DNA from 3 places in the Ferdinandcohnia sp. GQ5 genome. Region 1 is predicted to be linked to each of the others. Evidence: riboswitches for the same ligand, from Rfam matches in the RefSeq annotation. Region 1 holds a riboswitch; each other region holds the start of a gene.

Evidence for each region. Region 1 has a riboswitch for S-adenosylmethionine ahead of AC6CHV_RS18620 (aminotransferase class V-fold PLP-dependent enzyme). Riboswitches for the same ligand answer to the same signal wherever they lie in the genome.
Region 2: it holds a riboswitch for S-adenosylmethionine, as region 1 does, so the genes downstream of both, mtnK (S-methyl-5-thioribose kinase) here and AC6CHV_RS18620 (aminotransferase class V-fold PLP-dependent enzyme) in region 1, are expected to answer to the same signal.
Region 3: it holds a riboswitch for S-adenosylmethionine, as region 1 does, so the genes downstream of both, metK (methionine adenosyltransferase) here and AC6CHV_RS18620 (aminotransferase class V-fold PLP-dependent enzyme) in region 1, are expected to answer to the same signal.

The regions. Positions count from the first base shown of each region.
Region 1 covers NZ_JCAXEW010000016.1:52,586-55,871, reverse strand. Annotated here, with positions in the region: gene AC6CHV_RS18620 (aminotransferase class V-fold PLP-dependent enzyme) at 1-1,499, opposite strand, end outside; SAM riboswitch class I at 1,597-1,708, opposite strand; SAM riboswitch class I at 2,413-2,518, opposite strand; gene AC6CHV_RS18615 (histidine kinase) at 2,830-3,286, shown strand, end outside.
Region 2 covers NZ_JCAXEW010000011.1:24,386-27,671, reverse strand. Annotated here, with positions in the region: gene AC6CHV_RS14415 (aminotransferase class I/II-fold pyridoxal phosphate-dependent enzyme) at 1-364, opposite strand, end outside; gene AC6CHV_RS14410 (carbon-nitrogen family hydrolase) at 461-1,252, shown strand; SAM riboswitch class I at 1,339-1,473, shown strand; gene mtnK (S-methyl-5-thioribose kinase) at 1,729-2,919, shown strand; gene mtnA (S-methyl-5-thioribose-1-phosphate isomerase) at 2,924-3,286, shown strand, end outside.
Region 3 covers NZ_JCAXEW010000024.1:44,710-47,995, forward strand. Annotated here, with positions in the region: gene metK (methionine adenosyltransferase) at 78-1,277, opposite strand; SAM riboswitch class I at 1,670-1,831, opposite strand; gene pckA (phosphoenolpyruvate carboxykinase (ATP)) at 2,114-3,286, shown strand, end outside.

The sequences.
Region 1 (3,286 bases):
ATTTTATAACCTAGACGCTGCATTTTCCGTGCAAGTCTGTAGCTTGGGCGAGCTGGATTACCACTTAGACCAACAACGGCAATTGTTTTTGCACGCTGAACTTCTTTCCCTTCAACTTCTTCACGAATAAATGTTGATTGCAGTGCCCAGCGTATTACTCCCTCATCGTTAACCGCTGTTTCTCCTTTTTGCTCACCTTTTGATGAAATGCCTGTCGCTTCATAAAAAGCCTGGTCCAAGTCATTAACTAAATCACGGTATGATTCAATACCAACCGATAAACGGATTAATTCTTCACTTACTCCTGTTTGTACTAACTCTTCCGCACTTAACTGCTGATGAGTTGTTGATGCTGGGTGAATAATAAGTGACTTGGCGTCGCCAACATTTGCTACATGTGACCATAGTGCAATGTTATTAATTACTTTCTTACCGGTTTCTCTTCCACCCTTAATGCCAAAGTTTACGATAGAGCCATATCCCGAACGCAAATATTTAGTAGCTAGTTCATGTGCTGGATGCTCTTCAAGACCAGGGTATGAAACCCAATCAACCGCAGGATGGTCATTTAAGAATTTTGCGACTTTCAGTGCATTTTCATTATGTTTTTCGATTCTTAGGTGTAATGTTTCAAGACCCTGTATCAATAGGAACGCACTATGTGGGCTTAATGAAGAACCAAAATCTCTTAAAAGCTGAACTCTAAGTTTGGTACTAAATGCTAAAGTTCCAAATTCATTTGCATACTTAATTCCGTTATAACTCTGATCTGGCTCTGTAAAGCCTGGGAACTTTTCACTGTTCCAATTAAAACGGCCTCCATCAACGACTAACCCACCAATTGTCGTTCCATGTCCACCTATCCACTTTGTTGCGGAGTGAACCACTATATCAGCACCATATTGGATTGGTTTACAAACATATGGAGAAGCAAATGTATTATCTATAATGAGTGGTACTCCATTTTCATGTGCAATCGCTGATACTGCTTCAATATCTAAAACATGCAAGCTTGGGTTTCCAATCGTTTCTGCAAATACGGCCTTTGTTTTCGGTGTTATAGCTTTTCTAAAATTCTCAGGATCTGTTGGATCAACGAAATGAGTCTTGATTCCATATTTCGGAAGCGTAACAGCGAAAAGATTGTAAGTTCCGCCATATAAGTTGGAAGCTGCTACGATTTCGTCTCCTGCTTGTGCGACGTTCATAATGGATAGAGCAATTGCGGCCATTCCTGAAGATGTTGCTACAGCTGCGACACCATCCTCCAACAACGCGATTCGTTTCTCAAGCACATCAACAGTCGGGTTACCGATTCTAGAATAAATATTACCTGACTCATCAAGACTAAATAGACTTTGAGCATGATCTGTATTATGAAAGACGAAAGAACTCGTTTGATATATTGGTACTGCACGTGAACCAGTTGTAGGATCTGGGGATTGACCACCATGTAAAAGTATCGTTTCATCATCATAAGTTTCATATTGTTTTGTCATTGTTTAAACCTCCAAGTTCAATTTTCTGCAAGTTTGCTAGATAAGTTTTTATTTTATGTAAATAAAAAGCCCCCTCAAAATAAGAAGAGGGGGCCTCAACTTATCTTTCAGATGTACACACATCTGCAGGAATTAGCACCTTTTCAAGTTTTCACTTGAAGGTTGCTGGACTTCATCGGGCCTGTTCCCTCAGTCTCTCTGGATAAGAATTTTATTCAAATGACGTATTAACGCTTTAATCCTTCATTAATATAAAGTATTATAGAATACTTTATTTTTTCAGTCAATATATTTTTTAGAAAAATATATCTATTTCTAAGATTTTTTCTATTTGATTAACCGTTGGAAAGTGCTCCTTCTTCCAATTTAAAATAAGGCTCTTTTCTAAAAGATTGTTGCTTTTATTTGTAGGGTGATTTCCGCTTCTGGTACTCGCTTTCCGCGGGCGATCCGCAAGCCTCCTCAACAAAATGTGGAGGAGGCTTGCACAGAAACGAGAAAATTGGCCGACTAAAGCGCCACGTCCTGTGGCGGAGTCGGCACTAGCACGTCGTGTACGTCGGAGACTCCGACAAAGAGGCGTTTTTTGCCTCTGAAGGGGGAGTTGAAATTTCTCGAGTCTCTAGCCGCTGCAACTGGACAAGTCGCTATGTCACTGCGGGGTCTCACCTGGCTCGCTATTCCCGCGGGACCTTGAATTGCTTCCTCGAAACTACACCGCACGAAGAAAATGCAAGCATTTTCGAGGATCCCGTACCATCCACTGAAATAATTAATTGGACAATAATATATCCCTTGCATAATCGGATCAAAAAGCAACAAAGTTTACGAAAATAGCCTAAAATAAAAACCCCTTCTGAAAGACCAGAAGGGGCGCAAGAATTTACAATAATAATATTTGCATTCGTCCACCTTCTCATCTCCGGAATAAAAATACTCCTCTGAACTTGGCACCGGGCATTCAAATGCTGGTTGCCGAGGCTTCGTAGGGTCAGTCCCTCCACCTCTCTTGATAAGAAGAATTGCATTATTTAACTTTAGTTGTAATGTTAAACATTTTAGATAATTTAGTCAATGGTTTTTTTATAGATGATAAAAAATTTTTTTATTGTTTCATATATTTATTTAAAACAACTATAGAGCACTAGAGCAAGGTTTCACCATAACTTAGTCTAACCGATAAACAAGCATTTTCAATTCCCTTAACAAATGATAAAATGGCACTAGTTCTTAGTTCCTGTGTTTTAAAACTATAACATCCCTCTCGATGATAACGGTTACAAATATACAAGATTATGAAACTAATGACAAAATAGAAAGGCGAAAGCCCATGATCAAAAAATTTAAAAAATGGAACACATTACGAAATCAGATCTTATTTATCTTCTTATTTGTCATGATTATCGTTCTTTTGATTGTAGGTCTATTAACATTAAGACAGGTCTCTACTCTTTTAAAAAGCAATGCAGAAAAACAAATCCGCCAGGTTGCGATTGAGGCAAACGGTAGAATGGAATCTTTATACGAACAAATTAATATGTCGTCAAAGCTCGTCATTACGGACGAGGGCGTTCAAAAAGCCCTAACAAAAATGTTTGATGGAAAAGAAATCTCCTTCCAGGAACGTCAACAATTAATGGGACATGTAAACCGTATTATGGGGAATACAGATGGCATCTTTTCATTTCAAATCTTTTCTGGGGAACAACAACGTGTTATTCCCCTAGATGAAGACTTATTAAAAAATCGGATAGAGAAGAAATGGATTGAAAAAGCTAGGCTTGCAA
Region 2 (3,286 bases), on a different contig from region 1:
CAACATCCCCAGGATTTAATAGACATTGTGGAATCTCTACCAATCCAGCCTTTCCACCAAATAAAATCGCGATTTCTGTTTCAGGGTCAAGTTCAACACCATATTCACGTTGGTAAAATTCTGCCGCTGCCTTCTTTAAGAATGTATGGCCACGAAATGGAGAATACTTATGAAATTTAGTCTGATCGGCAGCCTTTTTAAGAGCTTCAACAATATGTTGAGGTGTTGGTTGGTCAGGATTCCCCTGACCTAAATTTATTACATCATGCCCTTGGGCAACTACATTGTTCACCTTAGCTACAAGAGAAGCAAAAAACTGTTTCGGTAATTTTTGCAGGGTTTCAGATTGTTGGAAATTTTTCATATCTACACCTTCTTCAAAATACTTGAAATACTAACCAAAAATAATATATTGTTAGAGTTAACTTGTAAAGTATTATTTTCACTGGGAGGATACCAAATGAATCTTAAAATTGCTTGTATACAGTATGATATTCAATTCGGTAAACCGCAAGAGAATTTTGCCCAAATTTCTAAAGAAATCGAAAAGACAATGAATCAGGACAAACCTGATATTATCATCCTTCCAGAGCTTTGGACGACTGGATATGATTTAACAAGATTAGATGAAATTGCAGATGAAAATGGCGATGAAACAAAAACGTTTATAAAAACCTTAGCAAAACAATACTCTGTAAATATTGTAGCAGGCTCTGTAGCCAAAAAGACGGAGCAAGGTGTGACAAATACGATGTTTGTCTTTAATCGAGACGGAGAATTGCTAAGTGAATACAGCAAACTACATTTATTCAAGCTAATGGATGAACATTTGTATTTAAAGGCCGGTGAAGCAAAAGGCGATTTCATAATTGAAAATGTACCAGCAGCTGGTGTGATTTGTTACGACATTCGCTTCCCAGAATGGATTCGTGCACATACAACAAGTGGCGCAGAAGTTTTATTCGTGGTAGCAGAATGGCCACTTCCTCGCCTTGAGCATTGGCGAACATTACTCCTTAGTCGAGCGATTGAAAATCAGTGCTATGTTGTTGCATGTAATTGTGTTGGAAGTAATCCTAATAATGAATTCGGAGGTCATTCGATGGTTATCGACCCTTGGGGAAACATTATTGCTGAAGCAGGTACTGAAAGCACAACTCTAGTTGGAGAAATCGACCTTAGCAAGGTAAAAGAGGTGAGAAAACAAATTCCTATCTTCCAGGATCGTCGTCCTAATTTTTATCATTCATAGAAATAAAAATATATTGACAATTATGTACATTCGTTGATATCATTCTCTTCAGTATCAACATATAATAGAATATCAATTAATTTGATCTCTTATCAAGAGTAGGCAGAGGGACTTGGCCCGATGAAGCCCAGCAACCGACCGTAAATCCATCGCAAGGTGAGGCGCTATTTTTTAGCGCTGGGGAAACCCACAAGGCACGGTGCTAATTCCAGCAGGAAGTGAATAACTTTATTCAGTCATGCTTAAAACCAGACTGAATAAAGTTATAGCCTCCGGCGGATGCAACAGATTTTCAAAGGTAAATTTTCGAGCAAGCTCGAAAAAATCTGTGCGCAAATTCGCTGAAGGCTCATTTGATCTTCTTGGCAGATAAGAGGTGCGAAGCCGTGTCTTCAAGCCTCTTTCAATGAAAGAGGCTTTTCCGTTTTTAGAAAAGCCTCCAAACTATTAAATAATACTTCTGGAGGAATATAAATATGTCAATTTCATATCAATCGATTTACGAACCATTAACAGAAAGCACTGCGGTGGCATTGGCCATTCGTTTAGGTTTGTTTGAAGAAGGAACATTTTTAAAATGCAGAGAAATTGGGGATGGAAATTTAAATCTAGTTTTCCATATCACCGAAGAAGAAGGAAATGGCATTATTATTAAGCAAGCTTTACCATATGCAAAGGTGGTTGGTGAAAGCTGGCCATTATCTTTAAAGCGAGCAACAATTGAAGCAAATGCATTATTAGCAGCAGCGGATTATGTGCCAACTCTTGTACCAAAGGTTTATTATTCTGATGAGATTCTAGCTATTACTGTGATGGAAGACCTCTCCCACTTGCAAATCTCAAGAGCAGGTCTCATTGAAGGTAAAAACTTCCCGCTTTTATCTGAGCATATTGGAACATTTTTAGCTAAAACATTATTTTACACTTCAGACTTTGGACTAGAGCCATCGAAGAAAAAAATATTGGTTCAAAAATTTATAAATCCTGACCTTTGTAAAATTACGGAGGATCTTGTTTTTACAGATCCATTTTTCGATATCGATACAAATAGTTTCGAAGAGGAATTACAGAATGATGTTGAACAAATTTGGGCTGACCAACCGCTGAAGCTTGAAATTGCAAAGTTAAAGCAGAAGTTCTTAACTCAAGCAGATGCTCTATTACATGGCGATTTACACACAGGAAGTATATTCGCTAGTGAAACTGAGACGAAAGTTATTGATCCTGAATTTGCCTATTTTGGCCCACTCGGTTTTGATATCGGGCAATTTATTGCAAATCTATTATTAAATGCAATTTCAAGAGATTCTGAGTACCGTGAGCCATTATACGAACATATCAAAAGAACATGGGAAGTGTTTTCCTGGACTTTCTCAGACCTTTGGAAAAATGAAGCGGTTGAACTTTATCGTGATACGGAAGGTTATTTGGAATATGTTCTTGAGCAAACTTTTGAAGATGCAATTGGTTTTGCTGGCTGTGAAGTGATACGTCGAACAATCGGCCTTGCACATGTTGCTGACTTAGATGGCATTGAAAGCATTGAACAAAAAATCGCAACTAAACAGCATGCACTACGTTTAGGAAAAGAATTAATAAAAGAACGCAAGTCAATCAAGGAACTTGGAACTCTACGAAACTATGTAGAAAAAACAGCTAAGGAGTGACAACATGACATACACAAAAAAAGTTCCTCAATCTGTTCAGTGGAATGAAACACATATCAAACTATTAGATCAAACAAAGCTTCCGTTGGAAACTGTATTTATCGACCTTTTTTCAATTGAGGATGTTTGGGACAGTATTACCACATTAAAAGTCCGTGGAGCTCCAGCAATAGGAATTACTGCTGCGTTTGGTTTAGCATTGTCTGCTCAAGGCTATGATGTAACATCCATACAAGAATTCAAGGAAAGACTCCAAAAAGATAAAGAATACTTAGGAAGCTCACGCCCTACCGCTGTAAATCTAATTTGGGCATTAAACCGTCTAGTTGCAAGTATCGAAGCTTCAAAGTCAGTGAATGAAGCAAAA
Region 3 (3,286 bases), on a different contig from region 1:
TGCTTTCATCCAACCACTCATAGCATTTCAGATGAATAAAGTTAAAAGCTCACCATTAAGGCGAGCTTTTTTCTTTCTTATTTTGCAGCTTGTGTTTTAAGCGCTTCTGCTTTGTCAGTACGCTCCCATGGTAAATCAAGATCATTTCTACCAAAGTGACCATATGCAGCGGTTTGCTTATAAATTGGACGACGTAGATCAAGCATCTTGATAATTCCAGCAGGACGTAAATCAAAATTATCACGAACCAATTCTACAAGTACATCCTCTGACACAGTTCCGGTTCCAAATGTGTCTACAGAGATAGAAACTGGTTGTGCAACACCGATTGCATACGCAAGCTGAACTTCACATTTATCCGCTAAACCAGCTGCTACGATGTTTTTCGCAACATAACGAGCAGCATATGCAGCTGAACGGTCAACCTTAGTTGGATCCTTACCCGAGAAAGCGCCACCGCCATGGCGTGCATAACCACCGTACGTATCAACAATAATTTTACGGCCAGTTAACCCAGCATCCCCTTGAGGACCACCAATTACAAAACGGCCAGTAGGATTAATGAAATATTTAGTATTCTCATCAATTAGTTCACTAGGAACGACAGGGTTAATTACATGTTCTTTTAAATTACGTTGAATTTGCTCTAATGAAATTTCAGGATGGTGCTGGGTTGAAATAACAATCGTATCGATACGAACTGGATTGTTGTTCTCATCGTATTCAACAGTAACCTGAGTTTTTCCATCTGGACGTAAATATGGAAGAATCTCATCTTTACGTACCTTTGTTAGTCTGCGTGATAACTTGTGAGCTAATGAAATTGGTAGAGGCATTAATTCTTTTGTTTCGTTACAAGCATAACCAAACATTAATCCTTGGTCTCCAGCACCAATTGCTTCAATTTGCTCATCAGTCATTTGACCTTCACGTGCTTCTAACGCTTGGTCAACCCCCATTGCAATATCTGGAGATTGCTCATCAATGGATGTTAAAACTGCACAAGTTTCATAGTCAAATCCGTATTTTGCTCGTGTATAGCCAATCTCTTTAATCGTTTCACGGACAATCTTTGGGATATCTACATATGTAGAAGTTGTAATTTCTCCCGCAACAAGTACAAGACCTGTTGTGACAGAAGTTTCACACGCTACGCGTGCATTTGCATCACTTGCTAAAATCGCATCTAAAATAGAATCTGAAATCTGGTCACAGATTTTATCTGGATGTCCTTCTGTAACAGATTCTGAAGTAAATAAACGGCGTCTATTTGTCACAAACGCTTCCTCCTTTTCGGATTCAGAATCGAATAGTTCGAGTTCTGACATTCATTGATACGGTACTCATTCCCTTAGTATTGTTACCTTCACGATTTTCTATCCTATATTAAATGAACAGTTATCTACGATCAAATGTGCCTTGGCGTTTTTGCGCCCGATCTTTAGGCCGACACGATGTGGGTCATAAAGACGGTTGCCACAGGAAGCGAAAAATTTCCGCTAAAAAATCGAGGCATCCGCCGGAGGCTTTAACATTATTCTGTTGGAATCGAACTCCGAGAATAATTTAAACACATATCACGCGTTAAGTAACATCAATAAAACCAATAAAGAATAAAAAACCTTTCCTACTATTTCGAGGAAAGGTTTATCGTTTATCCAGCCTTTCACTCTTATCGATCAAGGACATACCTTGCTCAGGTTAGCACCTTATCACTTTTTCGAATGTGGAGACCTACTAATAGGTTTCACTAAAAACCATTTGATATGTAAGAAAAGTGATGGTTGCCGGGTTTCATTGGGCCTGTCCCTCCGCCAGCTCGGGATAAGAGAGTATCCGTTCAATGACATATGATATCGCAGTAGTCCTTAAGGTGTCAACAGAATTCCGAAAAAAAACAAAGTCGAAGTGTGTCACACTATTTCCTCAATATTGACAAACTATAAAAGAATTATCGATTATAAAGGACTATTTTAGAATCTGCGCGCACTTTTTAATGATATGTTACGTAAAATACGTTAAATAGTATAGACTATTTTTATTAATGTGTTATACTAATTGTAAATTTGAGATAATTTATGGAAATTTAAAAATTAATAAAGGATGGTTTAACATGAATTCAGTTGAAGTTACAAATGAGCAGCTATTAGAATTAGTGAATGGAAAAAACGCACTTCATAACCTATCTGTTCCTATTTTAGTTGAAAAAGTACTATCTAGACAAGAGGGAATCCTTACTTCGACTGGGGCTATACGTGCGACAACTGGGAAGTACACCGGAAGATCACCTGAAGACAAATACATCGTAGAAGAAGCATCTACTAAAGATAGAATTGATTGGGGTAAGGTAAACAAACCAATTTCTGAAGAAGTATATGAAAAACTTTATACAAAAGTACTTTCATACTTAACAGAAAAAGATGAGATTTTCGTATTCAATGGATATGCAGGTGCAGACAAAAAAGTACGCATGCCAATCCAAGTAATCAATGAATATGCTTGGCATAACCTTTTCTCTCAACAAATGTTTGTTCGACCAACAGAAGAGGATCTAAATACACATCAACCTGAATTCACAGTTATTTGTGCACCAAATTTTAAAGCTGATCCTGAGGTAGATGGTACTCGCTCTGAAACATTCATTATTATTTCCTTTGAAAAACGAACAGTGTTAATCGGAGGAACTGAATATGCTGGAGAAATTAAAAAATCAATCTTCTCTGTGATGAACTATGTATTGCCTGAAAAAAATATTCTTTCCATGCATTGTTCTTCAAACGTAGGCCCTGAAGGTGACGTTGCACTATTCTTTGGTCTATCTGGAACAGGAAAAACTACTCTTTCAGCAGATCCAAAACGTCGTCTTATTGGCGATGATGAACACGGTTGGTCTAGCTCTGGCGTGTTTAATATTGAAGGCGGTTGCTATGCTAAATGCATCAACCTTTCTCGCGAGAAGGAACCACAAATTTTCGATGCGATTCGCTTTGGCTCTGTGTTAGAAAATGTGGTTGTAAATGAAGAATCCAGAATAGCTGATTATGATGATAATTCATTAACTGAAAATACAAGAGCTGCATACCAAATCGATAATATAGATAATATTATTGTTCCTAGTATTGCAGGTCATCCGAATACAATCGTATTTTTAACTGCGGATGCTTTTGGTGTTTTACCTCCTATCAGTAAACTAACTAAGGAACAAGCCATGTACCATTTCTTAAGTGGATATACAAGTAAACTAGCAGGAACAGAACGTGGTGTTACTGCTCCACAAGCAACATTC